DNA from 3 places in the Mesorhizobium sp. Primo-A genome. Region 1 is predicted to be linked to each of the others. Evidence: predicted binding sites of a transcription regulator. Region 1 holds the regulator's gene; each other region holds the start of a gene.
The links. The regulator PhoB, encoded in region 1, activates phosphate uptake and scavenging genes when phosphate is short. The targets are predictions, from matches to a motif close to TGTCATNNANCTGTCAT.

Region 1 (10,496 bases):
CCTCAGCCATTCGACGATCTCGGCGATCTCATCCGACCTGATCGTCGAAGGTATCCTGACCGAAAGCAAGCCGAGCGAGGCCGGCTCGCTCAAACGCGGCCGTCCGCAGGTCGGCCTCAGCCTCAATCCGGAAGCGGCCGCGGTAATGACCGTGGTGCTGTCGCTGAACTTCCTCTCGGTCGCCGTCATCGACTATGCCGGCCAGGTAATATCCGAGGAACAGCGCCGGCTCGACACGCTGACGATGTCGCGCGACTCGCTGATCGGTGAGTGCACGGCAATCGTGCGGCGCCGCCTGGAAGATCCCGACCTGGACGTGCGCAGCATCGCCCGTATCGCGCTGGCCGTCCAGGGCATCACCGACACCCGTGCCCGCGCCATGCTGTGGTCGCCGATCACGCCGCACACCGACATCGCCTTCGCCGACATATTCGAAGACGAGTTCGGCATCCCAGCCATTATGGAGAACGATTGCAACATGATGGCGGTGGCGCTGCGCTGGCGCGACCCCGATCGTTACCGCGACGATTTCATCGCTATCCTTTTGTCGCACGGCATCGGCATGGGGCTGGTGCTGAAGGGCGAATTGTTCACCGGCACCCATTCCTCGGGCGGCGAATTCGGCCACATGATTCATCGGCCGAACGGGGCGCTGTGTCGCTGCGGACGGCGCGGCTGCGTCGAAGCCTATGCCGGCAATTATGCCATCTGGCGCAACGCGCGGCAGATGGGCGAGGATGCAGAACCCGTCGCCGATGTCAGCGATGCCGACATGCGCGCCCTGGCTGCCGCCGCCCGCGAAAGGGACGGACCCGAACGGGAAGCCTATCGCAAGGCCGGCGAAGCGCTCGGCTACGGCCTCGGCAGCCTGTTCGCGCTGATCGATCCGGCGCCGGTCGCCATGGTCGGCGTCAGCGCCGCCGCCTTCGACCTGATCGAGCCGGCATTGCGGCAAGCGATTGCCCAGACCGCCGGCGGCCAGCATTCCAAGTCGATTTCCTTCGACACCGAGCCGAACGAACTGCCGCTGATCCGCGAAGGCTGCGCCATGCGGGCGCTAATCTTCGTCGATCAGGAGATTTTTGCGCCGGGCGTGCAGGCGAGATCCGGTCTCGGCGGCAAGAACGTGGCGTGAGTTCAAACGAGGGAGTTCAGTCCTCGCGAATGGCGTAACCCGCCCCACGGATGGTGCGGATGACATCGGGCATACGGCCGTTGTTGACCGCCTTGCGCAGCCGGCCGACATGCACATCGACCGTGCGTTCGTCGATGTAGATCGTCTCGCCCCAGACATTGTCGAGCAGTTGGCTGCGCGAGAACACGCGGCCTGGATGGCGCATCATGAATTCAAGCAGGCGGAATTCCGTCGGCCCGAGCCGGATTTCGCTCTTCTTGCGATAGACACGGTGCGATTCGCGATCGAGCACGATATCGCCGACCTTGAGCACGCTGGACAGCACTTCCGGCTTGGCCCGGCGCAGCAGCGCCTTGACCCTGGCCATGAACTCCGGCGTCGAGAAAGGCTTGACCAGATAGTCGTCGGCACCGGTCGAGAGGCCGCGCACGCGGTCGCTTTCCTCGCCTCGCGCGGTCAGCATGATGATCGGCAGCCGCTCGGTCTCGGGACGCATCCTTAGCCGGCGGCAGAGTTCGATACCGGAAACCGCAGGCACCATCCAGTCGAGCACCAGAAGGTCTGGAACGTTCTCCTGCAGCCGGATTTCGGCCTCGTCGCCGCGCGTCACCACCTCGACCTGGTAACCTTCGGATTCGAGATTGTAGCGGAGCAGCACGCCTAGCGGCTCCTCATCCTCCACCACCATGATGCGTGGCGCGATCATCGGCTGGTCACCCCTGTCATGCCGCTGGCGCGGACATTGCCGTCTCGTCCTGCTTCGGACGGTTGGCTGGCAACTGCGTGCCGGTCAAAACATAATAGGCATTTTCGGCGATGTTGGTCACGTGGTCGCCGATCCGCTCGAGGTTCTTGGCGCAAAACAACAGGTGCGTGCACGCCGTGATGTTGCGCGGATCTTCCATCATGTAGGTCAGAAGTTCGCGGAACACCGATGTGTATTTGACGTCGATGCGTTCATCATTGTTTCTGAGCGTGGCAAGCGCTGCCGCGTCAGCGGCGGCATACTCGTCGACGACCCCCTGCACCTGGATCAGCACCAGCTGCGCCATTGCGTCGATCGAATGCGAAAGGTCGTGCGGCGTGACGCTCAGCCCGACAGTGCCGACGCGCTTGGCGATGTTCTTGGCAAGGTCGCCGATGCGCTCGAGGTCGCCGGCCATGCGGATCGAACCGACCACCGCACGCAGATCGTTGGCCATTGGCTGGCGCTTGGCGATCAGCGTGATGGCACGATCGTCCAGCTCGCGCTGGCGTGCATCCATGATGGCGTCGTCGGAAACCACCCGCTGCGCCAGCGCATTGTCCGAATTGAGCAAAGCCCTGGTCGAGCCACCGACCATCGAGCGGGCGAGATCGCCCATGTCGCGGATCAGCTGGCTGATCTGCTCCAGATCCTCATCGAAAGATGCAACGGTATGTTCACCCATGATCTTCGTCCCTCATATGCCAGAGATCAGCCGAACCGGCCGGTGATGTAGTCCTGGGTGCGTTTGTCGTCGGGGGTGGTGAACATCTTGTCGGTGGCGCCCTCCTCGACCAGATAGCCAAGATGGAACATCGCGGTGCGCTGCGACACGCGCGCTGCCTGCTGCATCGAATGGGTGACGATGACGATCGTATAGTTCTGACGCAGTTCGTCGATCAGTTCCTCGACGCGAGCGGTGGCGATCGGGTCGAGCGCCGAACACGGTTCGTCCATCAGGATCACCTCGGGCGACACGGCGATGGCGCGTGCAATGCACAGGCGCTGCTGCTGGCCACCGGAAAGACCCGTGCCAGGTTCCTGCAAACGGTCCTTGACCTCGTTCCAGATCGCCGCCTTCTTCAGGCTGGACTCGACGATCTGATCCATGTCGGCCTTGCGCTTGGCCAATCCGTGGATGCGCGGACCATAGGCGACGTTCTCGTAGATCGACTTTGGGAACGGATTGGGTTTCTGGAACACCATGCCGACGCGCGCCCTGAGTTCGACGACATCGATGTTCTTGTCGTAGATGTCCTCTTCGTCGAGCGTGATCTTGCCGGTTACCCGTGCTGAATCGATGGTGTCGTTCATGCGGTTGAGGCAGCGCAGGAAGGTGGACTTGCCGCAGCCGGAGGGGCCGATCAGCGCCGTCACCTGGTTCAGGCGGACGTCGAGATCGACGTCGAACAGCGCCTGCTTCTCGCCGTAGAACACGCCGACCTTGTCGCCGCGCATTTTTATCACTTCGTTCGACTTCATCTTGTCGCCCACTGCGTTTTCAAGGGACTGTTCGGTCATGATGTTCATACCAAAATGCCTTTTTTCTACCAGCGCCGCTCGAACCGACGCCGAAGCACGATCGCGGTGATGTTCATGGCCATGAGGAAGACGAGCAGGATGATGATGGCGCCGGACATACGCTCGACGAAGGCGCGTTCGGCCTCGTTCGCCCACATATAGATCTGCACCGGCAGCGCGGTGGCCGGATCGAAAGGCGTCGTCGGTGGATCGGCGACGAAGGCGACCATGCCGATCAACAGCAGCGGCGCGGTTTCGCCGAGCGCGCGCGCAAGACCGATGATGGTGCCGGTGAGGATGCCGGGCGCGGCAAGCGGCAGGATGTGCTGGAACACCATCTGCATCTTGGAGGCGCCAAGGCCGAGAGCTGCCGAGCGGATCGACGGCGGCACCGCGGCAAGCGCGGCGCGCGTCGCGATGATGATCGTCGGCAGCGTCATCAGCGTCAGCACCAGGCCACCGACGAAAGCGGCGGAGCGTGGCATGCCCAGGAAATTGATAAACACCGCGAGGCCGAGCAAGCCGAAGACGATTGACGGCACTGCGGCCAGATTGTTGATGTTGACCTCGATAAGGTCGGTGAAACGGTTCTTCTTGGCGAATTCCTCCAGATAGATGGAGGCGGCGACGCCGATCGGCAGCGCGAGCAGCAGCACGATCACCATCATATAAAGCGAGCCGATGATCGCCACGCCCATGCCCGAGGTTTCCGGGCGGCTGGAGGCGCCGTAGGTGAACAGGCCGCTGTTGAAGTGCTCGGCCATCGCGCCCTCGGCCTTGAGCTTGTTCATCCAGGTGATCTGCTGGTCCGAGACCTTGCGTCGCGCTTCCTCGACACTGAGGTCGATCTGGCCCTTGAAAGCCGAGTCGAGATTGGCGGCGGCGAGGATGTTGACGTCGCGTGTCGTGCCGATCACCGAGGGATCGGCGGCAACGATGTCGCGCAACTGGACGCGGGCGCCTTCCGAAAGGAAGCCCTTGAGCTTCTGGATCATCGGCTTGTCATCAGGAGAGATGCCGAGCTTGGCCACCAGCGCGTTTTCTGCGAGCTTGGGATAATTCGCCTTGATCAGAACGCTCGGATCGGTTGCGCGCTTGCCGGAAGGATCGATCACCTTCTCGTCGAACGTGATCGGCAGCGATACCGTCGTCTGCCAGAAGGCGGTGTAGCCTTTCGAGACGATGGTGATCAGCATGATTGCCAGGAACGCCAGGCCTACGGAAATCGCCACGACGCCATAGATGCGGAAACGGCGTTCGGCGGCGTAACGGGCCTTCAGGCCGATGTCGCGGCGCGGATGGGCCGCCGGCCTGACCATCGTATCCATGGGAATGTCGGTCATTCGTACTGCTCCCGATATTTGCGCACGATGTAGAGCGCGACGATGTTCATCACCAGCGTCAGCGTGAACAGCGTCAGCCCGAGCGCGAAGGCGACCAGCGTCTGCGGCGAATTGAACTCGAGGTCGCCGGTGAGCTGGTTGACGATCTTGACGGTGATGGTCGTCATCGCCTCGAACGGGTTGATGGTGAGGTTGGCGGCGACGCCCGCCGCCAGCACGACAATCATCGTTTCGCCGATGGCGCGCGAGGCAGTCAGCAGGATGGCGCCGACGATGCCGGGCAGTGCCGCCGGCAGGATCACCCGCTTGATCGTCTCGGAGCGGGTCGCGCCGAGGCCGAGCGACCCGTCGCGCATGGCGCGCGGCACCGCGGTTATGATGTCGTCTGAGAGAGAGGAGACGACCGGGATCAGCATGACGCCCATGACCAGGCCGGCGGTGAAGATGCTCTGGCCCTGGATGAACGGCGAGCCGCCGGTCAGCGCCGCTGACAGGTCGCGCAGGAACGGCCCAAGCGTGACGACGGCGAAGATGCCGTAGACGATGGTCGGTATGCCGGCCAGCAGTTCAAGCGCCGGCTTGACCACCGAGCGCACCCTGGGCGTTGCGTATTCGGCCATGTAGACAGCCGACATCAGCCCGACCGGCACCGCAACCAGCAGCGCGACGGCGGCGATATAGAGCGTGCCGGCAAGAAGCGGGATCAGGCCGAACTGGCCCTGGCTGCCGCCCGAACCGGCAGCGGCAAAACGCGGATCCCAGACCGTGCCGAAGAAGAAACTCATCGGCGAGACGCTCTCGAAGAAGGTGATCGTCTGGAACAGCATCGAAAGCACGATGCCGACGGTGGTCAGGATGGCGATGGTGGAGGCGGCAAGCAGCCCCCACAGCATCAACCGCTCGACATTGTTGCGCGCCCTGGCGCGCGGCTCGATCTGCCTGAGCGCATAGAAGGCGCCGGCGATCGAGGAAGCCAGAATGACAATGGCGCCGAACAGGCCGAGCCGGTCCTGGACCTTGTTCGCCTCGACGGCGATCGGGATCATGTAATCCTGTGTGTCGCTCGCCAGTGCCACGCCCTTGGCGGCGAGCAGCGGCTGCAACTCGGCAAAGCTGGCAGGCATTGCGGCCAGTGTGCCAGCATCGAGTTTGCGCAGGCCCCTGGCGAGGCTCTTTACCAGGCTGACATCCAGTGCCTCGCTGGCAACCTTGCTGTCGACGGTACGCTCGGGCAAGGCAGCGTGGATGTGCCGGTCAAGATAGACCGAAGAACCGACGGCCCAGACGGCAAGCAGCAAAAGAGCAGGCAGGACGGCGAGCAGGAAGGCCCACCAGCCGTGATAGTGGGCACGCGAATGCGGCTTGACTTTGCCATTGTCCTGGGCCGCGGCACGCTGCCGGCCGATGAAAAAGGCAACCAGGCCGACGGCAACGACGATGGCCAGTACGAGCAAGGACGACATGGACCCACCCCAAGGGAAATTCTAACGCAGCCACCATTGCGGCCTGCGGTGAAACCGGGGCGCGGATTTGACCCGCACCCCGGTTCGGCAGCTTGATTACATCGACTTTCCGGCGGCGAAAGCGTCACGCTGGGCCTGACGCTCGGCATCCGGAGCAGCAACGAGGCCGTATTCGGCGAGCGGGCTTTCCGGGCCAACCATCTGGTCGTCGAGGAAGAACTCGACATATTCCTTGAGGCCGGGAACGACGCCCAGATGCGCCTTCTTGACGTAGAAGAACAGCGGGCGCGAGACGGGATACTTGCCGCTGGCAATCGTCTCGGTCGAAGGCACGATACCTTCCACGGTGGCGACCTTCAGCTTGTCGGCATTGTTCTCATAGAAGGCGAGGCCGAACACGCCGACGCCGGTCTTGTTGGAGTCGATGCGGGCGAGCGTCTCGGTATAGTCGCCATCGATGTCGACGGCCTTGCCGTCCTTGCGGATGGCAATGCAGGTTTTGCCGATTTCCTTGTCGTCGGCAATGCCGGCGGCCTTGAGAGCAGCCTTGTCACAGCCGGCATCGAGGAGCTTGGTCTCGAACACTTCGCGCGTGCCGTGCTTTTCGCCCGGAATGTAGGCGGCGATGTCCCAGTCGGGCAGCTTCGGATTGACCTGGCTCCACTTGGTGTTCGGATTGTCGACGAGCTTGCCGTCGACGACCAGCTTGGCCGCGAGCGCCTTGTAGATGTCGGCGGGAACCAGCGCCCAGTCCGGGCCCTTGATGTCGGTGGCGAAGACGATGCCGTCATAGCCGATCCGGACTTCCTGGACTTCCTTCACGCCGGCGGCGGCGCAGGACTTGAGTTCGTCCGCCTTGATCGGACGCGACGAGTTGGCGATGTCGATCGTGTCTTCGCCGACGCCCTTGCAGAATTCCTTGATGCCGGCGCCGCTGCCGCCGGATTCGACGACCGGGGTCTTGAAGTTGGTGAACGTTTCGCCGAACTGCTCGGCAACGATCTTGGCATAAGGTAACACGGTCGATGATCCGGCGACCTGGATCTGGTCGCGCGCGGCGGCGAAGCCGGACGACGCGGCGAGCGCAAGCGCAGCGGCCGACGCCGTATAGAGGAATTTCTTCATGTGGCCTGCTCCTGTTCGGAAGATGGTCTCTCGGCGCTCGTCAGTCGGCGCCCGCTGAGGCCAATAGCCTTCGATTATAACAGTCGCATGACAGTTTGATGTCACCCCGGTAACGCGTCATCGCGATGAGCAAAACGCCGCCTGGCCGGCACTGAACACGCAGCCCGGCTTTGTCCCCGGAATCAGAGACTTGCTCCGCTTGGGGCCGAGATTGGCCAGCGATTTGGGGTTAGCCGGCCTTTACGAAAAAAAGCCGGACGGGAGCGCGTTGCTCTCAGCCAGACGGTGTCATGGCCGGGCCATCGCCGAAAACAGGTCCGTTGGGGTAGGTTGACGCTGTCTCATGCCGGCGGTCGCTGCTCCCGCCCGTAACTGGAAAGGGAGGAATCGAACGCCGCCATTGTCTCGGCTGGATACAACCTTTGATATGGTGCGATCGCACCATAGTCTTGGCCGCTGGCAGGGCGCGAATCTTCGCCGTATTCCCGGCACTCGGACAGGCAGGACCGGCCCTACCCGGCGTTGCGCTGAGCCTGCCGGCTGGCGCCGACCCAGCGCTCGACCTTCTCGAGCAGCGCCCGGGGACTGATCGGCTTGGGCAGATAGTCGTCCATGCCTGCCTCCAGGCAGCGCTCGCGGTCGCCCTTCAGCGCATGCGCGGTGACGCCGACGATCGGCACATGCGTGCCGGTTTCTTCCTCCAGCCGGCGAATGGCGGCGGTCGCTTCGAGACCGTTCATCTCCGGCATGGAGACATCCATCAGGATCATGCACGGGTTGAGCCGGCCGAAGGCATCGAGCGCCTTGCGGCCATTGCCGACGATCTCGAAACCATAACCGGTCTCGCCGAGAATCTGGGTGAACACCATCTGGTTTACCTCATTGTCCTCGGCCACCAGTATGTCCAGCCTGTCGCCACCAGCCGCCACCGGTGGCCGGGGGCGAATCGAAGGCGGCTGCAGCAGCGCCCGCTGTTCGGACGGTGCCGAGGGCTGCGGCCGCGTCACATTGCTCGCAGCGACGTCGGCCGCGAGCGGCTGCGCGTCGCTGCCGCCAGTGTTGTGGCGATGCCGCTGGATGGTGGCGACCAGCGTTTCCAGCAGCACCGAAGAGCGCGCCGGCTTGATCAACTGGGCATCGATGCCGAGATCGCGATAGCTGGTGTTGGCGAGCGACTGGTCGACCGAGGTCAGCATGATGATCGGCGTTCCGGCAAGGCCAGCGGTGTTGCGCACGATCCGCGCCATTTCGGCGCCGCTCATTTCAGGCATCTGGTAGTCGAGCACGACGCAATCGACCGGCACGCCATAGGCGGCTGCGGCGATCAGCACCTTGAGGCCTTCGGCGCCGCTTTCGGCCGCGCAGGAATCGAACGTCCATGATGTCATCTGCTCGGTCAGGATCGCCCTGTTGACGGCATTGTCGTCGACGATCAGGACACGCGCGCCGGTCACGTCGATCGGCATGATGCGTTGCCCGTTTTGCTGTCCGGCCCTCGGCAGCGTCACCGAGAACCAGAACGTCGAACCCTTGCCTTCGGCGCTTTCGACCCCGATGTCGCCGCCCATCAGCTCGACGAGCCGCGAGGTGATGGCGAGGCCGAGGCCGGTCCCCTCGTGCCGCCGCGTCGATGAAGTGTCGACCTGGCTGAATTTCTCGAAGACCAGTTTCAGTTTTTCCTCGGGGATACCGATGCCCGTATCGGTGACCGAAATGGTGAGCTTCGTTCCGGCTGGAACCCTCTCGCCGGTGACGTCGACCAGCACATGGCCCTCATCGGTGAATTTCACCGCATTGCCGAGCAGGTTGGTGACGATCTGCCTGATGCGGCCGACATCGCCGATGAATAGGCTCTCGAGCCGAGGCTCGACACGTACGATCAGCTCGAGGTCCTTCTCCTTGGCGCGCGTCGACACCAGCGTCGCCACGTCCTCGATCGCCTCGGCCAGATTGAAGGGCGCCGGATCGAGCACCAACTGACCGGCATCGATCTTGGAGAAATCCAGTATGTCGTTGATGATGGTGAGCAGCGCATTGCCCGACTTCACGATGATGTCGGTAAACGTCTTCTGCTTCGGGTCGAGGTCCGATTTGGCCAGCAGTTCGGCCATGCCGAGCACGCCGTTCATCGGCGTGCGTATCTCATGGCTCATATTGGCGAGGAATTCCGACTTGGCGCGGTCGGCGAGCACGGCGCGCTGACGCGCCTCGCGCAGTTCGGCCTCCCGCATCTTCAGCTCGGTGATGTCGGTGGTCGAGCCGATCAGGTAGAGCGAACCGTCGGAGGCGATCATCGCGCCTTTGCGGGCGAATTGATGCCTGACGCTGCCGTCGGCCAGCGTGACCGTCTCTTCGACCTCCTGAGTTTCGCCGGTGCGCAGCACGGCGAGGTCGCCATTGACGAAGGCCTCGCCATCCGGCCCGAAAATCTCGATGTCGGTCTTGCCGATGGCCTCTTCCTTGCTGAAGCCCGTCAGATCGCACCAACCCTTGTTGACATAGAACTGCCTGAGATCGGAGCGCTTGGCGTAGATCGATACCGGCACATTGTCGATCAGGCTGCGGAACACCTCGTTCTCGCGCATGCTTTCTTCCAGCGCACGCTCGCGTGCCTTGACGTCGGTGATGTCGGTGCTCGAACCGACCAGATGCACCGACCCGTCCAGCGCCACCAGGCGGCTCTTGCGGGTCATCAACTGCCGAACCGTGCCGTCGCGATGGGTGACGGGTTCCTCGACCTCCTTGACGACGCCCGTCACGGCGACTTGCGTGTCGTCATGGCTGTAGCCATCCGCGTCCTGCGCGCCGAACAACTGCCGGTCGGTGCGGCCGATGACATCCTCCTTGGCCAAGCCGGTGATCGCGCACCAGGCCTTGTTGACGAATTCGATGCTCAGGTCCTGCGCCTTGATGAAGGCGGCCACCGGCAACTCGTCCATCACATGCCGGAACAGGTCGATCTGGCGCATGGAATCGCGCAATGCCGCCTCGCGGCTCTTGATCTCGGAGATGTCGACGCGAACGCCGATGAAGGTGCCGTCGTCGGTCCGCATGTCGTAGACCTGATACCAGCGGCCATCGGGATTGTGACGCTCGTAGGAGGAACTGGGCAAGCGGTAGCGGGCGAGGATCGCGTCCAGCCAGCGGTCATGATCGCTGTCGTA
Region 2 (10,496 bases), 140 kb from region 1:
CGCAACTGTTCCCGAGGAGATGGTTTCAAGCCCGGCGATCATTCTGAGCAGCGTGGACTTGCCGCAACCCGACGGGCCGACCAGCACGCAAAGCTCCTTGTCGGGAACCGCGATTGAAACGCCCTTCACGGCCTCGAAACCGCTGGGGTAGACCTTCTTCACATCCTTCAGATCGACGGTCGCCATCAGCTTCTCACTTTTCGGAATCGACCAGGCCGCGAACGAACCAGCGTTGCATCAGCACCACGACCAGGATCGGCGGCACGATGGCCAGCATCGCTGTAACCATGACCAGGTGCCATTGCGTATCGGCATCGGCGAAGGAGACCATCTTTCTGAGCGCGATGACGATCGTGTTCATGTTGCTGCTGTTGGTGACGAGCAACGGCCACAGATACTGTGTCCAGCCATAAATGAAGAGGATGACGAACAGCGCCGCGATATTTGTCCGCGACAGCGGCAACAGGATATCGAAGAAGAAGCGCCACGGCCCCGCACCGTCGACCCGCGCCGCCTCAACCAATTCGCCAGGAATCGTCATGAAGAACTGGCGGAACAGCAGCGTGGCGGTGGCCGAGGCGATCAGCGGGATGATCAGGCCCGCATAAGTGTCGATCATGCCGAGATCGACCATCACCTTGTAGGTTGGCAGGATGCGCACCTCGACGGGGAGCATCAGGGTGATGAAGATCAGCCAGAAGAAGGTCATGCGCAGCGGAAAGCGGAAGAACACGATCGCATAGGCAGACAGGATCGAGATGAATATCTTTCCCACCGCGATGCCGAGCGCCATGATCGTCGTGTTGAGCAGCAGCCTGCCGACGCTGACGCCGCCGATGCGGCCGACACCGCCGAACAATGCCTCGCTGTAATTGTTCCAGAACTGATCGCCGGGCAGGAGCGGCAATGGCGGCCTGAGGATCGTTTGCAGCGTCTGCGTCGAGGCAACGAACGTGTAGTAGATCGGGAAGGCGACGATCAATATGCCGAGGATCAGCATGGCGTGGGCGATGACGGTGCGGAGCGGTGACTGGCCGATCATCGCTCGCCCTCAGCCGTAATGGACTTTGCGTTCCACATAGCGGAACTGGATGGCGGTGAGCGAGATGACGATGATCATCAGGATGACCGACTGCGCCGCCGAGTCACCGAGGATCAGATTGACGAAGCCGTCATTGTAGACCTTGTAGACCAGCGTCTCAGTCGTCTTGCCCGGACCGCCCCCGGTGACGGCATGGACGATGCCGAACGTGTCGAACAGGGCATAGACGGTGTTGACGACCAGCAGGAAGAAGGTCGTCGGCGCAAGCAGCGGGAAGACGATGGTCCAGAATCGCTTGGTCTCGCCGGCGCCGTCCATGGCCGCCGCCTCGATCAAGGCTTTCGGCACCGCCTGCAGGCCGGCGACGAAGAACAGGAAATTGTAGCTGATCTGCTTCCAGGCAGCGGCGGACACCAGCAGGATCATGGCGTGGGTGCCATTGAGCAGTGGATCCCAGGCGATGCCGAAACTCCTCAGCATGTAGGCCAGCGACCCGATCGAAGGGTTGAAGAGGAATAGCCACAGCATACCGGCAATCGCCGGCGCCACCGCGTAGGGCCAGATCAAGAGCGTGCGGTAGAGACCTTTGCCGCGCACCACCTTCTCTGCCATGACCGCCAGCAGGAGCGCCACGCACATGGCGACGATAGCGGTCGCAAGGGAAAACACCACCGTGACCTTGATCGAGTTCAGGTAGGCCGGATCGGCAAGCACTTTCCTGAAATTGGCGAACCAGACGAACTTGGTCCTCAGCCCGAACGGATCCTGCCTGAGCATGGATTGGTAGAACGCCTGACCGGCCGGCCAGTAGAAAAAAACGAGCGTGATGGCCAGTTGCGGCGCCACAAGCAGGTAGGGAAGGACCTTGTTGGGGAACACGACGCGAGGGGTCACGGAGCCACTCCGAGGTGATGAGGCGGGGGGCACCATGCGGCACCCCTCTCCGCCAAGATGGCTTTGATGAGCGTTTCGGACTGGGCATCATCGACCATTGGCGAAATCGCAAGGCACGGCAAAACTCCCCTCACGAGGGGAGATGCCCGGCGGGACAGATGGGTGCGCCGTAGAGCAAGGACCTGCGCTCGCTCTAATTCCCCAGCGCTTCCTTGATCGCGGCATTGCCACGCGTAACCGCATTGTCGAGCGCCTGCTGCGCGGTCTGCTGGCCGGCGAGCATCTTCTCGAACTCCTCGTTCTGGATATCGCGCACCTGCGGCAGATTCGGCAGACGTACGCCCTTGGAATTGTCGGTCGGCGTCTTACCCGTCATCTGCAGGATCGGGGTCTCGCGGCCGACATTCTTGTCATAGAAACCGGACTTCTTGGTCGCTTCATAAGCCGCCAGCGTTACCGGCAGATAACCCGACTTCTGGTGCAGGTATTCTTGCACCTCGGTCTTCGACAGGTAGGCGAAGAAGGCCGCGACGCCCTTGTATTCCTCATCGGATTTGTCCGCGAAAACCCACAGGCTGGCGCCACCCGGCGTCGTGTTCTGCGGCGCACCCTTGGCGTCGCTGTCATACGGCAATTGGCCAATGCCGTAATTCATGCCGGACTTGACGATATCGCCAAGTCCGCCGGACGATTCGGTCATGATCCCGCATTCGCCCGCAAGGAAGATCTGCTTGGCTTCGGAGGTGCGGCCGCCATATTTGAAGGTGCCGTCCTTGGCGAGGTCCGCCAGCGCCTGGAAATGGTTGACGAAAATCGGCGCGTTGATCTTGAGCTCGACATCGCCGCCGGCCAGACCGTTCTGCTGGGTGGCCCATGACACGTCATTCCAGGCCGCGAAATTCTCCAGATGTATCCAGGTCAGCCAGGTCGAGGTGTAGCCGCAGGCGGCCGCGCCGCTCGCCTTGATCTTCTTGGCGTCTTCCCACACTTCATTCCAGGTCTTGGGTGGGCTATCGACGTCGAGACCAGCCTTCTTGAAGATATCCTTGTTGTAATAAAGGATCGGCGAGGAGGAGTTGTAGGGGAAGGAGAGCATGGTGCCGTCCGGCTTCGAATAATAGCCGACTATGCCTGGCAGATACTGGCTCTTGTCGAAGGTCATTCCAGCGCTGGTCAACACATCGGCTGCGGGCTTGATGGCACCTTCGGCCGCCATCATCACGCCGGTGCCGACGTCGAACACCTGGATGATGTCTGGCGCCTGGCCCGCGCGGTAGGCGGCAATGCCGGCATTCAGCGTCTCGGGATACGTGCCTTTGAACACCGGAACGAGCTCATAGTCGCTCTGGCTGGCATTGAAATCTTTGGAGATCTTGTCGACGACTTCGGCATTGGCGCCAGTCATGGCGTGCCACCAACTGATCTGCGTGACGGCAAAAGCGGAGGTTGAGGAAAGCGTCATAAAGGTAGCGGCAACACCGGCCGCGAAGCCGAAGGACTTCATGTTTCATCTCCCGTTTGTCATTGGCGAAAGGGGGCACTCCCGCGAAGGCAATATGTGTCGCTCATGACAATCAGACAACGGTTTTGTTGCAGATCGACGAACTTCACCCTTTACCTGACGCAACGCTCGTCTCCGCTTGGAGGCATGGGAAGCGATGCGGTTAGCCGGCTTAGCGCGACGACAAGCGCGCCAGGAACCACCGTCGGGACCGTCAAGCTGGCTTTCGGCGTGTCAGCCCTGATTGCAGCCGCAGCAACCCGAAGAGACACGCCAAGGTTGCAGCCGACTTTATCGATCCCTCAACGGCAACGCGCTACTCAATCCTGCTGCCCTGTTTATTTCCAAAGCTCAGGTGAAATAAATGCTGACGGTCTACAATTGTATCGTCAACGAACATGATCTGAGACTGGTCGCACTCGCCGCGTTGATCTGCGGAATTTCCTGCTTCTCTGCTGTCAACCTGCTTCAGCACATAAGCCGTTCCACAGATCGGAACCGGCTTGCCTGGCTGATGATCGCGGCCACTTCGACCGGCTTTGGCATCTGGGCAACGCACTTCATCGCCATGCTCGCATTCACACCGGGCATACCCAGTGCCTATGATCCGGCACTCTCCGTGCTTTCGCTCGCTGCTTCGGTCACTTTGACGGCAGCCGGCATGTGGATCGCCACCTTGCGGGATGAGTTCGACTATCATCTCGTCGGCGGCGCCGTGCTGGGCGGCGGTATCGCAGCCATGCACTACATCGGCATGGCGGCGTTCGAGGTTCAGGGCCGTATCGAGTGGAACCTGTTGCTTGTCGCCGTTTCCCTGCTGGCCGGCGTAACGCTCGCGGCGCTGGCGCTGCGTGTCGTGCAGCGCCGCCCCTCCTTGAAGGCGACATCCGGCGGCGCGGTGCTGCTGACGCTGGCGATCTGCACCCTGCATTTCATCGGGATGGGTGCCGTCTCGATCTTCCCCGATCCCTCGATCGTCATATCCGAATACACGATCGAGCCGACCTCGCAGGCTTTCGCGGCCGCCGCCGCCACACTGGTGATCCTGGTTCTGTCGGCATCGGCGCTGTGGATCGATTTGCGCTTCCGTCGCCAGAAGCTCGAGGTCGACCGCATGCACGGCCTGGCCAATGCCGCCGTGGAGGGGCTGATCGTCTGCGACGGCAACCGCATCATCAGTGCCAATGACAGCATTGCGGCACTGACGGGCAAAGCAACAGCGACCCTGAACGGAATGCAGCTTGGCGATCTCTTCGGATCCGATATCTCGGGCTTCGGCGAACAGCCGCAGGAGGCCGAATTGAGCGGTCGCGATGGCACGAGCATTCCTGTCGAGCTGATCGCCAGGAGCATCGACTACTGTGGCAAACCGCACAACGTGGTCGCGGTCCGCGACATTCGCGAGCGCAAGAAGGCGGAACAGGAGATCCTGCGGCTTGCCCATTTCGATCCATTGACCGGACTGGCCAATCGCCGCAGCTTTTCCGGCCGGCTGGAGACGGAAATCGCTGCGATGGTCCGGACCAGGAAAGGCGGCCAGCTTGCGCTTCTGCTGCTTGATCTCGACCGGTTCAAGGAGGTCAACGACCTGTATGGGCACGGCGCAGGCGACGCCATGCTGCAGAAGGTTGCGCAGTGCGCGACCGGTATCCTTCGTCCAGGGCAGATGGTGGCGCGGCTGGGCGGCGATGAGTTCGCCATCATCGCGCCGAACCTGGCCGACCCGTTGGAGGCGGGCCGTATCGCCAACGCGGTGCTGACCGCCATGCGCGAGGAAAACCGGCTCTCGGTCGGCGGCGGCCTTGTGTCGGCAAGCATCGGCATTGCGCTGTATCCGTCGGATGCCGAAAACCAGGCCAGCCTGATAAGCCACGCCGATACGGCACTCTACCGGGCCAAGACCGAAGGCAAGGACACTTACCGTTATTTCGAAGCATCGATGGGGGCCGAGGCCCGCGACAAGCGCGTCATGGAGCACGAACTGCGCCAGGCGGTCGCACGCCAGGAGTTCTATCTCGTCTACCAGCCGCAGAAAGAGATCAGCAGCGGAAAGATGGTCGGCTTCGAAGCGTTGGTCCGCTGGCGGCATCCGACTCGCGGCGACGTGTCGCCGGCCATATTCATCCCGGTGGCCGAAGACAGCGGCGCCATTGGCCAGATTGGCGAATGGGTGCTGACGGCTGCCTGCGAGGAAGCCGCCCGCTGGGAAAATCCGCTGACAGTGGCCGTCAACGTTTCGGCGGTGCAGCTCCACAACACGAATTTCAGCCGCAAGGTCCACGAAACATTGCTGAATTCCGGCCTGGCGCCCGGCAGGCTCGAGCTTGAGATCACCGAGACGGCGCTTGTCAAGGACATGCCGCGGGCGCTGGCCACCTTGCGGCAGGTCAAGGCGCTGGGCGTGCGCGTGGCCATGGACGATTTTGGAACCGGCTATTCCTCGCTCTCCAACCTCCGCGCCTTCCCCTTCGACAAGATCAAGATCGATGGCTCCTTCATCAAGTCGGTCGACAAGAACGGCCAGGTCGCGGCGATCGTGCGCGCCGTCCTGGGACTTGGACGTGGTCTCGGCCTGCCGGTTCTGGCGGAGGGGGTCGAGACGCTCGGCGAACTGAAATTCCTGGACGCCGAAGCCTGCGAGATCGGCCAGGGCTATTATATCGGCAGGCCAGCTCTCATCGAAGAATTCGGCGAGCTGACCGGTGTCGTCGCACCCGCTGTCGGCAGCAAACCCGCTACCTTGCGCGACAGAAGCGTTCTGGCCTTCGCACCGGCACCTGCGCTAGCCACACGCTAGACTAGAGGCTCTCGGGCTTGAGTGCCGTCTCGACCAGCCGCCTGGCGTCCGGCCCCGACCATTCGGCCGGGCCGTTCATATGGGCGATCAGGCAGCCCTCGCCGTCGACCAGCATGGTGACAGGAAGGCCTAGCGCCAGGCCGCGCTTCTTGAGGTCGTTGAACAGCGCCATCGTCGAATCCCGGTAATAGCCAAGCGTCGCGACGCCGGTATCGCTGAGGAACTTCTTCGGCTTCACATCGTCGCCGGCATCGACATTGACGGCGATCACTTGAAAGGCGTCGCTGCCCTTTTCCTTCTGCAGCGCATCGAGCGCCGGCATTTCGGCACGGCACGGGGCGCACCATGTCGCCCACAGATTGAGCAGCACCGTCTTGCCGGCATGATCGGCAATCGTCATCGGCTTGCCGTCCGGACCGTTGAAGGCAAGGCTCTTCAGGGATTGTGGCGGATCGGCCGGCAAAAGTGCCGCGACCTCACCGGTGGCCGAAGCCGCGACCTTCTTGGCGCGGTCGCTCTTGGCCGCGCAGGCCACGTCGTCCTTGCTCTCACCCACGGCAGCTTGTGCCGGTGCATTGTTGCCAGACCGGCTCTCGCTGACATATACCGCGACCGCGCCCGCCAGCGCGCCCGCCACCAAGGCGGCGAGGATCAGGCGCGGGGCCGGGAAGAATCTACTACCGTCTGCCATTTTCTCAAAACTGCTCCGAAGCACGGGTTATAGCCATGAGCGATAAGAAAACCAGCAACCAGATGTGGGGCGGACGTTTTGCCTCGGGTCCGGCCGCCATCATGGAAGCGATCAACGCGTCTATCTCCTTCGACCGCAAACTCTATGCGCAGGACATCAAAGGCTCGATCGCCCATAGCGAGATGCTGGCGCAAACGGGCATTATTTCGGCGGCCGATCAAGAAAAAATCGCTGACGGGCTGAACACGATCCTGAGAGAGATCGAGGCCGGCAGCTTCGAGTTCTCGACGCGGCTCGAAGACATCCACATGAACATCGAGGCGCGCCTTGCCGATCTGATCGGCCCGGCGGCCGGCCGCCTGCACACCGCCCGCTCGCGCAACGATCAGGTCGCGGTCGATTTGCGGCTCTGGGTCAAGGAGGAGTGCTTTCGCGTCGCCGAGGCGTTGAAGGGGTTGATTGAGGCGCTGCTGGAGCGGGCCGAGGAGCATGCGGCGACCGTGATGCCGGGCTTCACCCATATGCAGGCGGCCCAGCCGGTGACCTTCGGCCATCACTGCATGGCCTATGTCGAGATGTTTTCGCGCGACCTGTCGCGTGTCCGCGATGCGATCGAACGCATGGACGAAAGCCCGCTCGGTGCCGCCGCACTTGCCGGCACCAGCTTCCCGATCGACCGCCACCGGACCGCCAAGGGGCTCGGCTTCCGCGAGCCGATGCGCAATTCGCTCGACAGCGTCTCGGATCGCGATTTCGCGCTCGAGTTCCTTGCCATGGCCGCGATCTGCGCCACGCATCTGTCGCGGCTGGCCGAAGAGATCATCATCTGGTCGACGCCGCAATTCGGCTTCGTCAGGCTGTCGGACTCGTTTTCCACCGGCTCGTCGATCATGCCGCAGAAGAAGAATCCCGATGCCGCCGAACTGGTGCGCGGCAAGACCGGCCGCGTCACCGGCCATCTGGTCGGCCTGCTGACGGTGATGAAGGGCATGCCTTTGACCTATGGCAAGGACATGCAGGAAGATAAGGAATCGGTATTCGACGCCGCCGAGACGCTCGACCTGATGCTGGCGGCGATGACCGGCATGGTCTCGGACATGACGGTCAACGCAGCCGCGATGAAGAAGGCCGCCGGCTCCGGCCACGCGACAGCAACCGACCTTGCCGACTGGCTGGTGCGCACGCTCGGCCTGCCGTTCCGAGAGGCGCATCATGTCACCGGCCGGGCGGTGGCGCTGGCCGAAGACAAGAAGGTGGGGCTGGAGAAGCTTTCGCTGGAGGATCTGCAGTCGATCGATCCCGGCATCACGGCCGACATATTCTCAGTGCTGGCGGTGCAGAACTCGGTCAAGAGCCGCACCAGTTTCGGCGGCACCGCGCCGTCGGAAGTGAGGAAGCAGATCCGCGCCTGGAAAAAGCGACTGGCGAAAGCGTAATGCCGGATGTTGCGCCAGCAATATCCCGGACATGCGACCAGCAATATCCGGACGTTGCGCCAGATATTGCGACGAGCAATATCTCGGGGTGCAATGCGCCGAGAACTCGGCTAAAAGCGGCGGCTGACAAACGTTTCGGACGGATGGATCGATGACCGGAAGCAGGATTTTGGTGACGCTGACGCTGCTGGTGGCGATCGCGGCCGTCTCGGCCTGCGGCAGGAGGGGCGGTCTCGACACGCCCTATGAGGCGGCCGTGCAGGCGCGCAAGGATGCCTCGAAGGCCCATCAGCCCGTGCCGCCGGAGCCAGAAAAACCGGTCAAGGACAAGAAGTTCATCCTCGACCCGCTGATCTAGGCCGACGAGAGCGGGGCCTTCCAACCCGATCTCATCTTGCCGCAACTTCCGGAATCACTCCCGTGAACCATTTCGACTACCGCGACGGCGTGCTCCATGCCGAGGACGTGGCGATACCAGATATCGCCGCACAGGTCGGCACGCCATTCTACTGCTACTCGACGGCCACCCTGACCAGGCACTACCGGGTGTTTGCCCAGTCCTTTGCCGGGCTCGACACGCTGGTCTGCTACGCCATGAAGGCCAATTCCAACCAGGCCGTCCTGCGGACGCTGGCGAAGCTCGGCGCCGGCGCCGACGTGGTTTCGGAAGGTGAATTGCGCCGGGCGCTGGCCGCCGGCATTCCGGCCGGCAAGATCCTGTTTTCGGGCGTCGGCAAGACTGCGCGCGAAATGGACTTTGCCCTTGCCGCCGGCATTCTCTGCTTCAACGTCGAGTCCGAGCCTGAACTTGAGCTGTTGTCGGCGCGAGCCGTTGCCCTTGGCAAGGTGGCGCCGATCTCGCTGCGCATCAATCCCGATGTCGACGCCAGGACCCACAAGAAGATCTCCACCGGCAAGGCCGAGAACAAATTCGGCATCCCGTGGCAGCGGGCGCGGCAGGTCTATGCCCGCGCGGCAACGCTTCCCGGCATCAGGATCACCGGCATCGACACCCATATCGGCAGCCAGATCACGGAGCTGCAGCCCTTCGACGACGCCTTCGCCCTGCTTGTCGATCTGGTCGGCGCGCTGCGGGCGGACGGCCATGCCATCGAGCATATCGACCTCGGCGGCGGCCTCGGCATCCCCTATCGCGTCGACAACAACCCGCCGCCGCTGCCCGATGCCTATGCCCAGATCGTCAGGAAGCATGTCACCAAGCTCGGGCTGAAGGTGATGTTCGAGCCGGGCCGGCTGATCGTAGGCAATGCCGGTATCCTCGTCTCGGAAGTGATCTTCGTAAAAGAAGGCGACGCCAAGAACTTCCTCGTCGTCGACGCCGCCATGAACGATCTCATCCGGCCGACGCTCTACGATGCCTTCCACGATATCCGTCCGGTCGTGCAGCCGCCGGCGGACACGCCGCGCATGATGGTCGACGTCGTCGGCCCGGTCTGCGAGACCGGCGATTATATCGGCCTGGACCGCGATCTGCCCAGGCTGAAGGCCGGCGACCTGATTGCCGTCTCCACCGCGGGCGCCTATGGCGCGGTGCAGGCCGGCACCTACAACACCCGTCTGCTGGTTCCGGAGGTGCTGGTCGACGGCGACCGGTTCCACGTCGTGCGCCCACGCCTGACCTATGACGACCTGATCGGACTGGATTCGATGCCCGACTGGCTTGCATAGAAGCGCCGGAAACACACCGACCCGTCACAGGGAGCAATCATGACGAACGGCATCACCGTCACACGCGAGCGCATTGCCGCGATGGAACCGCGCATCCGCCCCTATATCAGGCACACGCCGGTGCTGCGCGTCGACATGGCCGACTTCGATCGGCCGCCGTTGGCCGTCGACCTGAAGCTCGAATGCCTGCAGCATTCCGGCTCGTTCAAGGCGCGCGGCGCCTTCACCAACCTGCTGGAGCGTGCGGTCCCAAAGGCCGGTGTCGTCGCAGCATCGGGCGGCAACCATGGCGCGGCCGTCGCCTATGCCGCCATGCGGCTTGGCCACAAGGCGACCATCTTCGTTCCCGAAGTGAGCCCGGCGGCCAAGCTGGAACGGATCCGCTCCTATGGCGCCGAGCTGATCGTCGGCGGCGCCCGCTATGCCGAAGCGCTGGCCGCCAGCGA
Region 3 (10,496 bases), on a different contig from region 1:
ATGTTGGCGAACTTGCCGATCGTCGCACACCAGACCGAGCAGTCCTGCATCATGTAGGAATAGTCGCCAAGTTCGCTTTCCGAGACCCGGCTACGGTCGGCGATCTCGGTCCAGCGGCCGAGCGTCGAATTCTGTACATCCGCCGTCGGGTGGACCAGCGGCGTCTCGGACAATTTCCTGGTCATGCGGCGATTTTTCCGGGCGCGAAAGCGGTGACGTCGATGATGCGGTCGGCAACCGCCTCGCGTACATCGTGGTCATGGAAGATGCCGAGCAGGGCGACACCTGCAGCCTTCTTGGCGGCGATGAGTTCGATCACGACATCGCGGTTCCTGGCATCGAGCGAGGCTGTCGGCTCGTCGAGCAGCAGGATCGGATGCTCGGTGATGAAGCCGCGCGCGATGTTGACGCGCTGCTGCTCGCCGCCGGAGAAGGTCGCAGGCGGCAAAGCCCAGAGTTTCTCCGGCAGGTTGAGCTGCGCCAGCAAGGCGCGCGCCTTGTCCCTTGCGGCTTCGCGATTCTCGCCGCGCTCGACCAGCGGTTCGGCGACGACGTCGAGCGCCGAGACGCGCGGCACGGTGCGCAGGAACTGGCTGACATAGCCGATCGTTTGCCGGCGTATGGCCAGCACGGTGCGCGGGCTGGCGGTGGCGAGGTCGATCAGCCCATCATCATGCGTGACGATGATCTGGCCTTCGTCGACGGCGTAGTTGCCGTAGAGCATCTTCAGGATCGAGCTCTTGCCGGCACCGGAAGGACCGCCGAGCACGGTGCATTCGCCAGCCCTGATCGAGAACGAGACACCGGCGACAACAGGCAGTTTGATGCCGTCGCGCAGGTGCATGGTGAAACTCTTGGCGACGTCGGAGACAACGAGGGGGGTTGCCATCAGAAGGGCCTCCAATTGTCGTTCGTTTGCGGGCCAACGCCTCCCTCTGCCTTGCCAGGCATCTCCCCCTCAAGGGGGGAGATCGGCAGCTTTCTCGTTGCGCTTGTTCTGCAACGTTGGAGAGTGGCGAAACCGAGGACGATAGCCAATCTCCCCCCTTGAGGGGGAGATGGCCGGCAGGCCAGAGGGGGGTGCCTTGGCGCCATCGTCAAACCTGCAAAATCGAGGAAACAAGCAATTGCGTGTAAGGCGCGCGCGGGTCGTCGAGCACGCGGTCGGTGAGGCCGCTTTCGACGACGCGGCCGTCCTTCATCACCATCATGCGCTGCGACAAGAGCCGCGCCACGGCAAGGTCGTGGGTGACGACGATGGCCGCCAGACCGAGATCGGTGACCAGACCACGCAGCAGGTCGAGCAGGCGGGCTTGCACCGAGACATCGAGGCCGCCTGTTGGCTCATCCATGAACACCAGGCGCGGCCCGGTGACGAGGTTGCGGGCAATCTGCAGGCGCTGGCGCATGCCGCCGGAAAAGGCGCGGGGCTCGTCGTCGATGCGGTCCTCGTCGATCTCGACGCGCGACAGCCAGTCGACGGCGGTGGCGCGGATCCTGCCGTAGTGACGGTCGCCGACCGCCATCAGCCGCTCGCCGACATTGGCGCCCGCCGACACCGTCATGCGCAGGCCGTCGGCGGGGTTCTGATGGACAAAACCCCAGTCGGTGCGCATCAGGAAGCGGCGCTCGGCCTCGCTCATGCGGTAGAGCTCGCGGAACTGGCCGTCGCGCATGCGGTAGCTGGCGGTGCCGGAGCTCGGCAGCAGCCGGGTCGACAGGCAGTTGAGCAGCGTCGTCTTGCCGGAGCCGGATTCGCCGACGACAGCCAGGACTTCGCCCGGCCACAGGTCGAAGGAGACGTTGTCGCAGCCGACGCGCGAACCGTAGAATTTAGAAAGTGCTGCGACACGCAGCAGCGGTTCGTCGGTCATTGCGCCGGCTCCCTTGTTCCCGAGGCAAGATGGTTTTCCGGGGCAAGATGGCCGCGATAGCCGTCCGCTCGCCGCTTCTCGCAATGGTCCGTGTCGGAGCAGACGAACATGTGGCCGCCATGGTCGTCGAGGATGACTTCGTCGAGATAGACGTTCTCGGCCGCGCACAGCGCGCAGGGCTGGTCGAAGGTCTGGACCTCGAACGGATGATCCTCGAAGTCGAGGCTGACCACTTCGGTGAAAGGCGGCACCGCGTAGATGCGCTTTTCGCGGCCGGCGCCAAACAGCTGCAGGGCCGGCGAGCGGTGCATCTTGGGATTGTCGAATTTCGGCGTCGGCGAGGGGTCCATCACATAGCGGCCCTCGACCTTGACCGGATAGGCATAGGTGGTGGCGATGCGGCCGTGCTTGGCGATGTCCTCGTAGAGCTTGACGTGCATGAGGCCATATTCCTCCAGCGCGTGCATTTTGCGCGTTTCGGTCTCGCGCGGTTCGAGGAAGCGCAGGGGTTCGGGGATCGGCACCTGGTAGACCAGCACCTGGGCCGCCGTCAGCGGATGCTCGGGAATGCGGTGGCGGGTCTGGATGATTGTGGCGCTGGCAGTGTCGGTCGTCACCGCGACATTGGCGACCTTCTTGAAGAAGGCGCGGATCGACACCGCATTGGTGGTGTCGTCGGCGCCCTGGTCGATGACCTTCAGCACATCGTCCGGGCCGATGATCGAAGCGGTGACCTGGACGCCGCCGGTGCCCCAGCCGTAGGGCATCGGCATTTCGCGCGAAGCGAACGGCACCTGGTAGCCGGGAATGGCGATGCCCTTGAGGATCGCCCGGCGGATCATCCTTTTGGTCTGCTCGTCGAGATAGGCGAAGTTGTAGGTGGCGATGTCGGTCATGGCGATCACATCCACATTGTGCTATCGAATTGGCGTCCAGGACGCGGATACAGGGGCGAATTCAGATGAACTCGACCGGATGGATGCATCTCGGAATTCTGTTGGTGGTGTTCGCCGGCGTCGTTCTCTTCTTCCTTCGGCGCATGATTCTGCCCGGCCCCAAAGAAGGCTCTCAAGGTGAGTCCGTGGGCGTCGGCAATGGTGATTACTCCGGGTATGACGGCTATGGCGGTCATTCCCACGATGGTGGCGGCCATGGTGGCGTCGGGCACTAAATTCATTCCGCAGCCTCCGATCCCCTGGCATAGCGCGCCAGCCGCTCATTGAGCGTGCCGGTGTGCAGTTCGAACATGTGGTTGTCTTCGTCGTAGAAATAGATCGAGCGGCCTTCACCCTCGACGCGCGGGCGCGGCGGGCGCATGTCGAGGCCGAGCCTGCCGATGCGCTCGGCATAGCGGTCGAAATCGGCGTCATCGATCTTGAAGGCGATGTGGTTGTAGCTGCGCTCCGGCAAGGGTTCGCCCTCCATGATGGCGACCCAGATGTCACCGATCAGGAAGAATTTTTCGGGCGACAGCGAGAACTGCCTGGCGTCGCTGACATAGACTTCGCGTGCGTCGAATACGCCCTCGAGGATTTCGGTCATCCGCTCGAGATCGCGGACGATGAAGGTCATGTGGGAAAGGCCCTCGATCATTCCGCGGCCTCCCGCTTCTCTTCGACCTTCACGGGGTTTTGGCGGGCGTCATATTCGGCACGCATGCGGCGCACGAGATCGAGTTCGGCCTGGAAATCGACATAGTGCGGCAGCTTCAGATGCTCGACGAAGCCGGTCGCCTGGACATTGTCGGAGTGCGAGATGACGAACTCCTCGTCCTGGGCCGCGGCGACGACATCCTCGCCGAGCTCCTTCGCGCGCAGCGCCCGGTCGCAGAGTGCCACGGCCATCGCCTTGCGTTCGCTCTGGCCGAAGACCAGGCCGTAGCCGCGGGTGAATTGCGGCGGCGCCTTGGCCGAGCCTTTGAACTGGTTGACCATCTGGCATTCGGTGACGCGGACAGTGCCGAGCGGCACCGAGAAGGGCAGTTCGGGCACGTCGAGCTCCAACTCGACTTCGCCGATGCGGATCTCGCCGACGAAGGGGTGGTTGCGGGCATAGCCGCGCTGGGTGGAATAGCCGAGCGCCAGCAGGAACCCTTCATCGCCGCGTGACAGCGCCTGCAGGCGGATGTCGCGCGCCATCGGGAATTCGAGCGGCTCGCGGGTGATGTCGCCGGGGACATGATCCTGCGGCATGTCGCCATCCGGTTCGATCAAGCCTTCGCGGGCGAGGATCGCCGAGACGCGCGGCATGGCTTGCGCTTCCGTGTCGCGCAGCAAGGGCTCGGCGACATCGGCGCCGGCGGCAAGCTCGGGATCGAGCAGCCGGTGGGTGTAGTCGAAGGTCGGTCCGAGCAACTGGCCGCCGGGCAGATCCTTGTAGGTCGCCGAGACGCGCCGCTCGACCAGCATGTTGGCGGTGTCGATGGGCCTGGAGTAGCCGAAGCGCGGCAGCGTGGTGCGGTAGGCGCGCACCAGGAAGATCGCCTCGATCATGTCGCCGCGCGCCTGGACGATGGCGAGCGCGGCCAGTTCACGATCATAGAGCGAGCCTTCGCTCATCACCCGGTCGACGCCGAGCGCCAGCTGCTCGACGATCTGGTCGAGACGAAGGGCGGGCACCGAACGGTCGCCACGCCGGCGGTCGGCCAGCAGGCTGTGGGCGTTGGCGATTGCCGCTTCGCCACCTTTTACCGCGACATACATCTTACGCCTCCATCGTCTTGATGCGCGTCGTGCGCGGTAGGCAGGCGATGCCGCCTGATGTGGCGAGGATGATGTCGACGCCGCGCGGAAAGCGCTTGATATTCTGCTTCCACTGCTCGACGAAATGGCGTGGCATCTGCGCCGGCGCGATCGTGGCGCTGGTTTCGATGCCGGGACCTTCGAGCAATAGCGGCGTGCCGGAGACCAGATCGCTGACCTGCAGGATCAGCGTGGTCGAGCGGTCGGGATAATCCTGCGTGCCCTGCGAAAAGCCATCGAGCGCCATCATCTCGGCAGGTGCTGCGACCAAGGCGAAATGCGCATCGGCCGGTGTGTTGGCCAATGGCGCGCCGGTATGGAACCCAAGCCACGATCTGATCGCGGTGGAGGCCTGCAAAGCCGGGTCGAGCCAGAGCGGCGTGTCATTGTCGCACAGCGCCAGTGCGATGGCGCCGGCGGTAGCCGAGAGCGGCACCGGCGGGCGGGCGAAGGCCGGCAGCGGTTGCACGCTGCCCGGCCGAGCCATTGCGTCCATCACGGCGCGGAACACGGTCTGGGCGTTGAAGACCGGATCGGCGAACCCGCCCTCGATCGATTGCGCTGCAATGTCCATCAGTCTTCTCCGCGAACCATGGTGAAGAAATCGACCTTCGTTGCCGCCGTCTCGGCGCGGCGTTTTTCGTGCGCCAAGGTCAGAGCCGACCGCAGAGGCGCTATCAGTCCGGTCTCGACCTCATTGCGGCGGGCAGGGTCCTGCCATAGGGCGTCGGCGATAGCCGCCAGCTTCGCCTTCTGCTTGTCGCGGCCAAGCGCATAGCAATGGCCGACCTGTCCGGTGGGTAGCCTGACCGTGGCGCGGGTGACGGTCGCCTCGCCGACATTGAAAGGGGCGCCGCCGCCGCCGATGCGGCCGCGCAGGGTGACAAGGCCGGTTTCGGGGCCGCGCAACAGCTCGGCGTCCGAAGGCAGTCCGGCCTCATTCCAGAGCCGTACGATGTCATCGCCGCTGGATTGCGTAAGGGTTGCCATGGCGGCTTTGCGCTCGGCCTGGTCGCGGGCTTCCTGTCCTCGCATCAGCAGCATTCCTCTTTGTTAATTTGTCTATTGATGTAGACAACTATACAAATTATATCTATTATCTAACGCGTGTCCATGACGGGTGGATGACAGCGATAGAAGACTGGGCGCTGGAAGGTTGGGGCAATGATGGTCGGGCGGCTGTTAGCGGACAGCATCGAGCGGCGCAGTGGCGTTTCGCTGTGGCGGCAGATCGCCGACAAGATCCTACATGCGATCGCCATCGGCGATTTCACGGAGAATGCAGCGCTGCCGCCGGAGGTGGCGCTGGCAGAACGCTATGGCGTCAACCGTCACACGGTGCGCAACGCCATATCAGCCCTTGTAAGGGAAGGCGTGCTGCGGGCCGAGCAGGGGCGCGGCACCTTCGTACTGTCGCGCAAGCGGCTGTCCTATCCGATCGGGGCGCGCACACGTTTTTCGACAGGGCTGCAAGGGCAAACGACGGAACGGCACATCGTCCTGCTCGCCTCGTCGGTCGAGCCGGCCAGCCAGCGCGTCGCCGAGGGACTGGGTCTTCCCAAGGGAGCCGATGTGATCCGGTTGGAAACGCGCGGCGAAGCCGACGGACGGCCGGTGTCGCGCGCTGCCGGCTGGTTCGAGGCCCGGCGCTTTGCCGGCATCGATGCCGCGATGGGGGAAACAGGCTCGATCACCGCATCGCTGGCGCGGTTCGGCATAGACGACTATCTCAGGCAATCGACCGTGCTGTCGGCGCGCCATGCCGATGCGGCGGACCTTGCCGACCTCGACCTGCAGCCGGGCGCCATCGTGCTGGTCACGGTTGCCGTCAACGTCACGCCGGACGGCCAGCCGATCCAGTTTTCCGAGTCGCGCTTTCCGGCCGAACGGGTGGAGCTGAAGCTGTCGGCGCTGTAGGGAGTGCCCGGCCCAGCTCGGCCGCATTCACTTGCCAGCGGCGGCGCATTTGAGGACCGGCTTCGCCGCCTGCCATGTTATAACCCCACCTCGATCACAGCCTTGATCAGGCCGGATTTCTCATGCGCCCAACGAGCCAGATCGCGCGGCGTGGCGGCGAGTGTGGTGCGGTGTGTGACGAGCTTGGCCAGTGGTACGGCCCCGTTGCGGATCGAGGCGGCGACATGGTCGAAGTCGGCGCGCAGCGCGTTGCGGCTGCCGATCAGCGTCATCTCGCGCTTGTGGAATTCCGGATCGGAAAAGCTGATGTCGTCCTTGACGACGGAGACCAGCACCAGCGTTCCGCCATGCGCGACATGGGCGAAGGCCGACTGCACCGACTGGGTGTTGCCGGTGGCGTCGAAGACCACATCGAAGCCTTCGCCTGATGTCGCTTCCCTGATCAGATCGGGCACCGCGCCGCGCGAGCCGTCTAGGGTCTGGAAACCAAGCTCGTTTCCAGCGAAGGCGAGCCTTTCACTGCTCATGTCGAGCAGCGTCACGTCGAGCCCGGCGATGCGGGCGAAGATGGCGGTGCCGAGCCCGATCGGGCCGGCGCCGATGACCAGCGTGTGGGCGCCGGGGTCGGCGCGGGCGCGCCGCACGGCATGCGCGCCGATGGCCAGGAACTCGACGGCAGCGGCGTCGGCCAGCGAAAGGCCGTTGGCCGGATAGAGATTTTGCGCCGGCACCAGGATGCGTTCGCACATGGCGCCGTCGCGATGCACGCCAAGCACCTCGATCCTGACACAGCAATTGGGCTTGCCGTGCCGGCAGGCGATGCACTTGCCGCAGGAAAGATAGGGGTTGACGACGACGGGCTCACCAATGGCCAGTTCGACGCCTTCGCCGGTCTCCATCACGGTACCCGAGACCTCATGACCCATGATGCGGGGATAGGCGAGGAACGGGTGCTTGCCCTCGAAAATGTGGTAGTCGGTGCCGCAGATGCCGACATGGCTGACCGCCACCAGCGCCCAGCCGGGAGGCGGTGCCTCGGGTGCGGGCCGGTCTTCAAGGACAAGATCGCCGGGCGAACGGCAGAGGACGGCTTTCATGCGCTAATCCAGTCATGAAATCGCCGGCCCGTTGGTGTGGCGGACCGGCGGTTGATTGCGGGGTCGCTACTTGCCGCGGCGGCGCAGGCCGTCGAAGTAGACGATGATGATGATCAGCGCGCCGGTGATGATGCGCTGCCAGAACGAATTGACGTTGAGCAGGTTGGCGCCGTTGTTGATGGTGGCCAGGATGAAGGCGCCGAGCAGCGGCCCATGCACCGAGCCGACGGCGCCGAACAGCGAGGTGCCGCCGATGACCGACGACGCGATCGCCTGCAGTTCCCAGCCCTCGGCCTGCGTCGGGTTGCCGATGCCGATGCGGGCGGCCAGCAGCACGCCGACAAAGGCGGCGCACAGGCCCGACAGCGTGTAGGCCATGTAGATGGTGCGCTGGACATTGACGCCGGACAGGCGCGAGGCCTCGGCGTTGGAGCCGACCGAAAACAGGTATCTGCCCCAGCGGCTGTGGTGCAGGAAGATATAGGCCGGAATGCCGACCAGGATCACCATCCAGAACAGGTTGGGGATGCCGATGAAGGAATTGCGCGAGAAGGCGGTGAAGGTGTCGCTGTTGATGTTGATCGAATTGCCGTTGGTCATCAAAAGGCCGATGCCGCGCAGCGAGGTCAACGTCGCCAGCGTGATGATGAAGGGCGGCAGGCCCATCTTGACGATACCGAAGCCGTGGAACATGCCGATGGCGACACCGACCAGCAGCGTCACCAGAATGGCGAGCCAGATGGGGAAGCCGGCATTGATCATCATGGCCACGACCACGGTGGCGAAGCCGACCACGGCGCCGACCGACAGATCGATGCCGCCGGTGATGATGACGAAGGTCTGGCCGACCGCCATGATGGCGATCATCGAGCCCTGGCGCAGGAGATTGGCTATGTTGTTGGCCGAGGCGAAGCTCGTCGTCGTCACGGAGAGGAGGATCCAGAGCAGAACCAGCAGCGCCAATAGCGTCAGCCCGAACAGGACATTATAGTTGCGCTTCGGTTTTTCGACGGCGATCGCCTCGGTGCTCATATCTGTCCTCCCAACTTTTCTTGTTTCTCGGCGAGCGCCTGAGTGAGAATATCCTCGTGGCTGGCGGCGTGAAAACCGTGCGTCGCCACCAGTTTGCCGCGCCGGAACACATGCAGCGTATCGGCGAGTTCATAGACTTCCGGCAGATAGGACGAGATCAGGATGATGCCGGCGCCCTTTGACAAAAGCGCGCCGAACAGGCGGTAGATCTCGGCCTTGGTGCCGACATCGACGCCGACGGTCGGTTCGTCGAAGATGAACAGCTTGGCGCCGTGCGCCAGCCATTTGCCGATGACGATCTTCTGCTGGTTGCCGCCCGACAGGCTGGATGCCAGCGCGCCACGTGTCGGTGTCTTGATGCGCAGATCGGCGATCTGGCGATCGGCCTGCGTCTTCTCCTGCGTGCTCGAAATCAGCAGATTGTTCGAGATGCGCTTGTAGATCGGCAGGTTGAGGTTGAAGCCGACCGGCAGGTTGAGGCAGAGGCCCTGGTCGCGGCGGCTCTCCGGCGCCAGCGCCATGCCGAGCTTGATCGCGTCATGTTCGGAATTGACCTGTACCTCCTTGCCTTCCCAGAGGATCTGGCCGGCGGATTTGCGGTGGCGGCCGTAGAGCGTGGTGACGAACTCGCTGCGTCCGGCGCCGATCAGCCCATAGAGTCCGACGATCTCGCCGGCGCGGACCGTCATCGAGACATTTTCGAAGCCCTTGCCGGACAGGTTTTTCGCCTCGATGATGGCGGCGCCCGGCGTGAAATGCTCCTTGTGATAGACCTGCTCGATCGAGCGGTTGATCATCATCTTGACCAGTTCGGCATCGTTGGTCTCTGCGATGTTGCGGGTGCCGACCAGCGTGCCGTCGCGCAGCACGGATACCCGGTCGGCGAGTTCGAACACTTCCTCCATGCGGTGGCTGATGTAGATGATCGTCACGCCTTCGCCCTTCAGACGGCGGATCAGCGTGAAGAGCTGGTCGGCCTCCTTGCGGGTGAGGTAGGCGGTCGGCTCGTCGAAGATCAGGAATTTGGTGCCGCGCACGGTGGCGCGGGCGGCGGCTATCAGCTGCTGCTGGCCGATGGTCAGGTCGCCGAGCGTGACATGCGCCGGCAGGTCGAAGCCTAGGTCGTCGATGATCGTCTGCGCCTGCCTGACCATGGCGCGCTGCTGCAGGATGCCGAAGCGCGAATTCTCCTCGCCGAGGAACATGTTGGCGGCGACCGTCAGGTGACGGCACAGCACGACTTCCTGGTGCACGGCATTGATGCCGAGCGCCATCGCCTCGTGCGGCGTCGCCAGGGCGGCCGCCTGGCCCTCCCAGACAATCTCTCCGGAGGTGCGCGGCATGACGCCGGTCAGAAGCTTGATGAGCGTGGATTTGCCGGCGCCGTTTTCGCCGACGATGGCGTGGATCTCACCGGACTTGAAGGCGAGATCGACCGGTTTCAGCGCGTGGGTGCCGGGATAGCGCTTCTCCAGGCCACGCAATTCGAGGATAGTCCGCCCCTGTTCCAGAACGGGTGCGGGATGCAGTTCCTGCGCCGTCGAAATCATGACAATCCTCCCAGATTGGCCTCCCGGATTGGCTTCCCAGGCTGGCCTCACGATTGGCACGCGGCGAGGCAGGGATATGCCTCGAAAACAGCCTGGCTCAGGCGTGCGGATTGCCAAGCCGTTCGTGCGGCAGTTTGTGTCTCCGGGGCGAGGTGCCCCGGAGACGATTGCGGATGCGACGGCTCAGAGCTTCGGATTGAGCAGCGCGTCGATCTTGGGATCTTTCATGTTGTCCTTGGTCACCAGATTGGCGCCGGTGTCGACATTGGCTTCGACCTTCTCGCC

Region 2: ugpB (sn-glycerol-3-phosphate ABC transporter substrate-binding protein UgpB) is a predicted target of PhoB. The motif match lies at 3,504-3,520, and genes of this name have one in related genera.
Region 3: phnF (phosphonate metabolism transcriptional regulator PhnF) is a predicted target of PhoB. The motif match lies at 5,729-5,745, and genes of this name have one in related genera.

The regions. Positions count from the first base shown of each region.
Region 1 covers NZ_RZTG01000010.1:54,774-65,269, reverse strand. The annotation lists gene EOC83_RS19240 (ROK family protein) at 1-1,135, shown strand, start outside; gene phoB (phosphate regulon transcriptional regulator PhoB) at 1,152-1,841, opposite strand; gene phoU (phosphate signaling complex protein PhoU) at 1,858-2,565, opposite strand; gene pstB (phosphate ABC transporter ATP-binding protein PstB) at 2,592-3,410, opposite strand; gene pstA (phosphate ABC transporter permease PstA) at 3,428-4,744, opposite strand; gene pstC (phosphate ABC transporter permease subunit PstC) at 4,741-6,207, opposite strand; gene EOC83_RS19210 (substrate-binding domain-containing protein) at 6,304-7,332, opposite strand; gene EOC83_RS19205 (PAS domain-containing protein) at 7,845-10,496, opposite strand, start outside.
Region 2 covers NZ_RZTG01000010.1:199,643-210,138, reverse strand. The annotation lists gene EOC83_RS19955 (sn-glycerol-3-phosphate import ATP-binding protein UgpC) at 1-186, opposite strand, end outside; gene ugpE (sn-glycerol-3-phosphate ABC transporter permease UgpE) at 194-1,042, opposite strand; gene ugpA (sn-glycerol-3-phosphate ABC transporter permease UgpA) at 1,052-1,972, opposite strand; gene ugpB (sn-glycerol-3-phosphate ABC transporter substrate-binding protein UgpB) at 2,130-3,440, opposite strand; gene EOC83_RS19935 (EAL domain-containing protein) at 3,802-6,234, shown strand; gene EOC83_RS19930 (TlpA disulfide reductase family protein) at 6,236-6,925, opposite strand; gene argH (argininosuccinate lyase) at 6,961-8,361, shown strand; gene EOC83_RS19920 (lipoprotein) at 8,513-8,719, shown strand; gene lysA (diaminopimelate decarboxylase) at 8,782-10,050, shown strand; gene EOC83_RS19910 (threonine/serine dehydratase) at 10,090-10,496, shown strand, end outside.
Region 3 covers NZ_RZTG01000016.1:27,249-37,744, forward strand. The annotation lists gene EOC83_RS26740 (DapH/DapD/GlmU-related protein) at 1-185, opposite strand, end outside; gene phnL (phosphonate C-P lyase system protein PhnL) at 182-889, opposite strand; gene phnK (phosphonate C-P lyase system protein PhnK) at 1,098-1,874, opposite strand; gene EOC83_RS26760 (alpha-D-ribose 1-methylphosphonate 5-phosphate C-P-lyase PhnJ) at 1,871-2,770, opposite strand; gene EOC83_RS32900 (hypothetical protein) at 2,836-3,045, shown strand; gene fosX (FosX/FosE/FosI family fosfomycin resistance hydrolase) at 3,048-3,467, opposite strand; gene EOC83_RS26775 (carbon-phosphorus lyase complex subunit PhnI) at 3,464-4,576, opposite strand; gene phnH (phosphonate C-P lyase system protein PhnH) at 4,578-5,189, opposite strand; gene phnG (phosphonate C-P lyase system protein PhnG) at 5,189-5,650, opposite strand; gene phnF (phosphonate metabolism transcriptional regulator PhnF) at 5,783-6,532, shown strand; gene EOC83_RS26795 (zinc-binding alcohol dehydrogenase family protein) at 6,610-7,629, opposite strand; gene EOC83_RS26800 (ABC transporter permease) at 7,696-8,661, opposite strand; gene EOC83_RS26805 (sugar ABC transporter ATP-binding protein) at 8,658-10,211, opposite strand; gene EOC83_RS26810 (ABC transporter substrate-binding protein) at 10,395-10,496, opposite strand, start outside.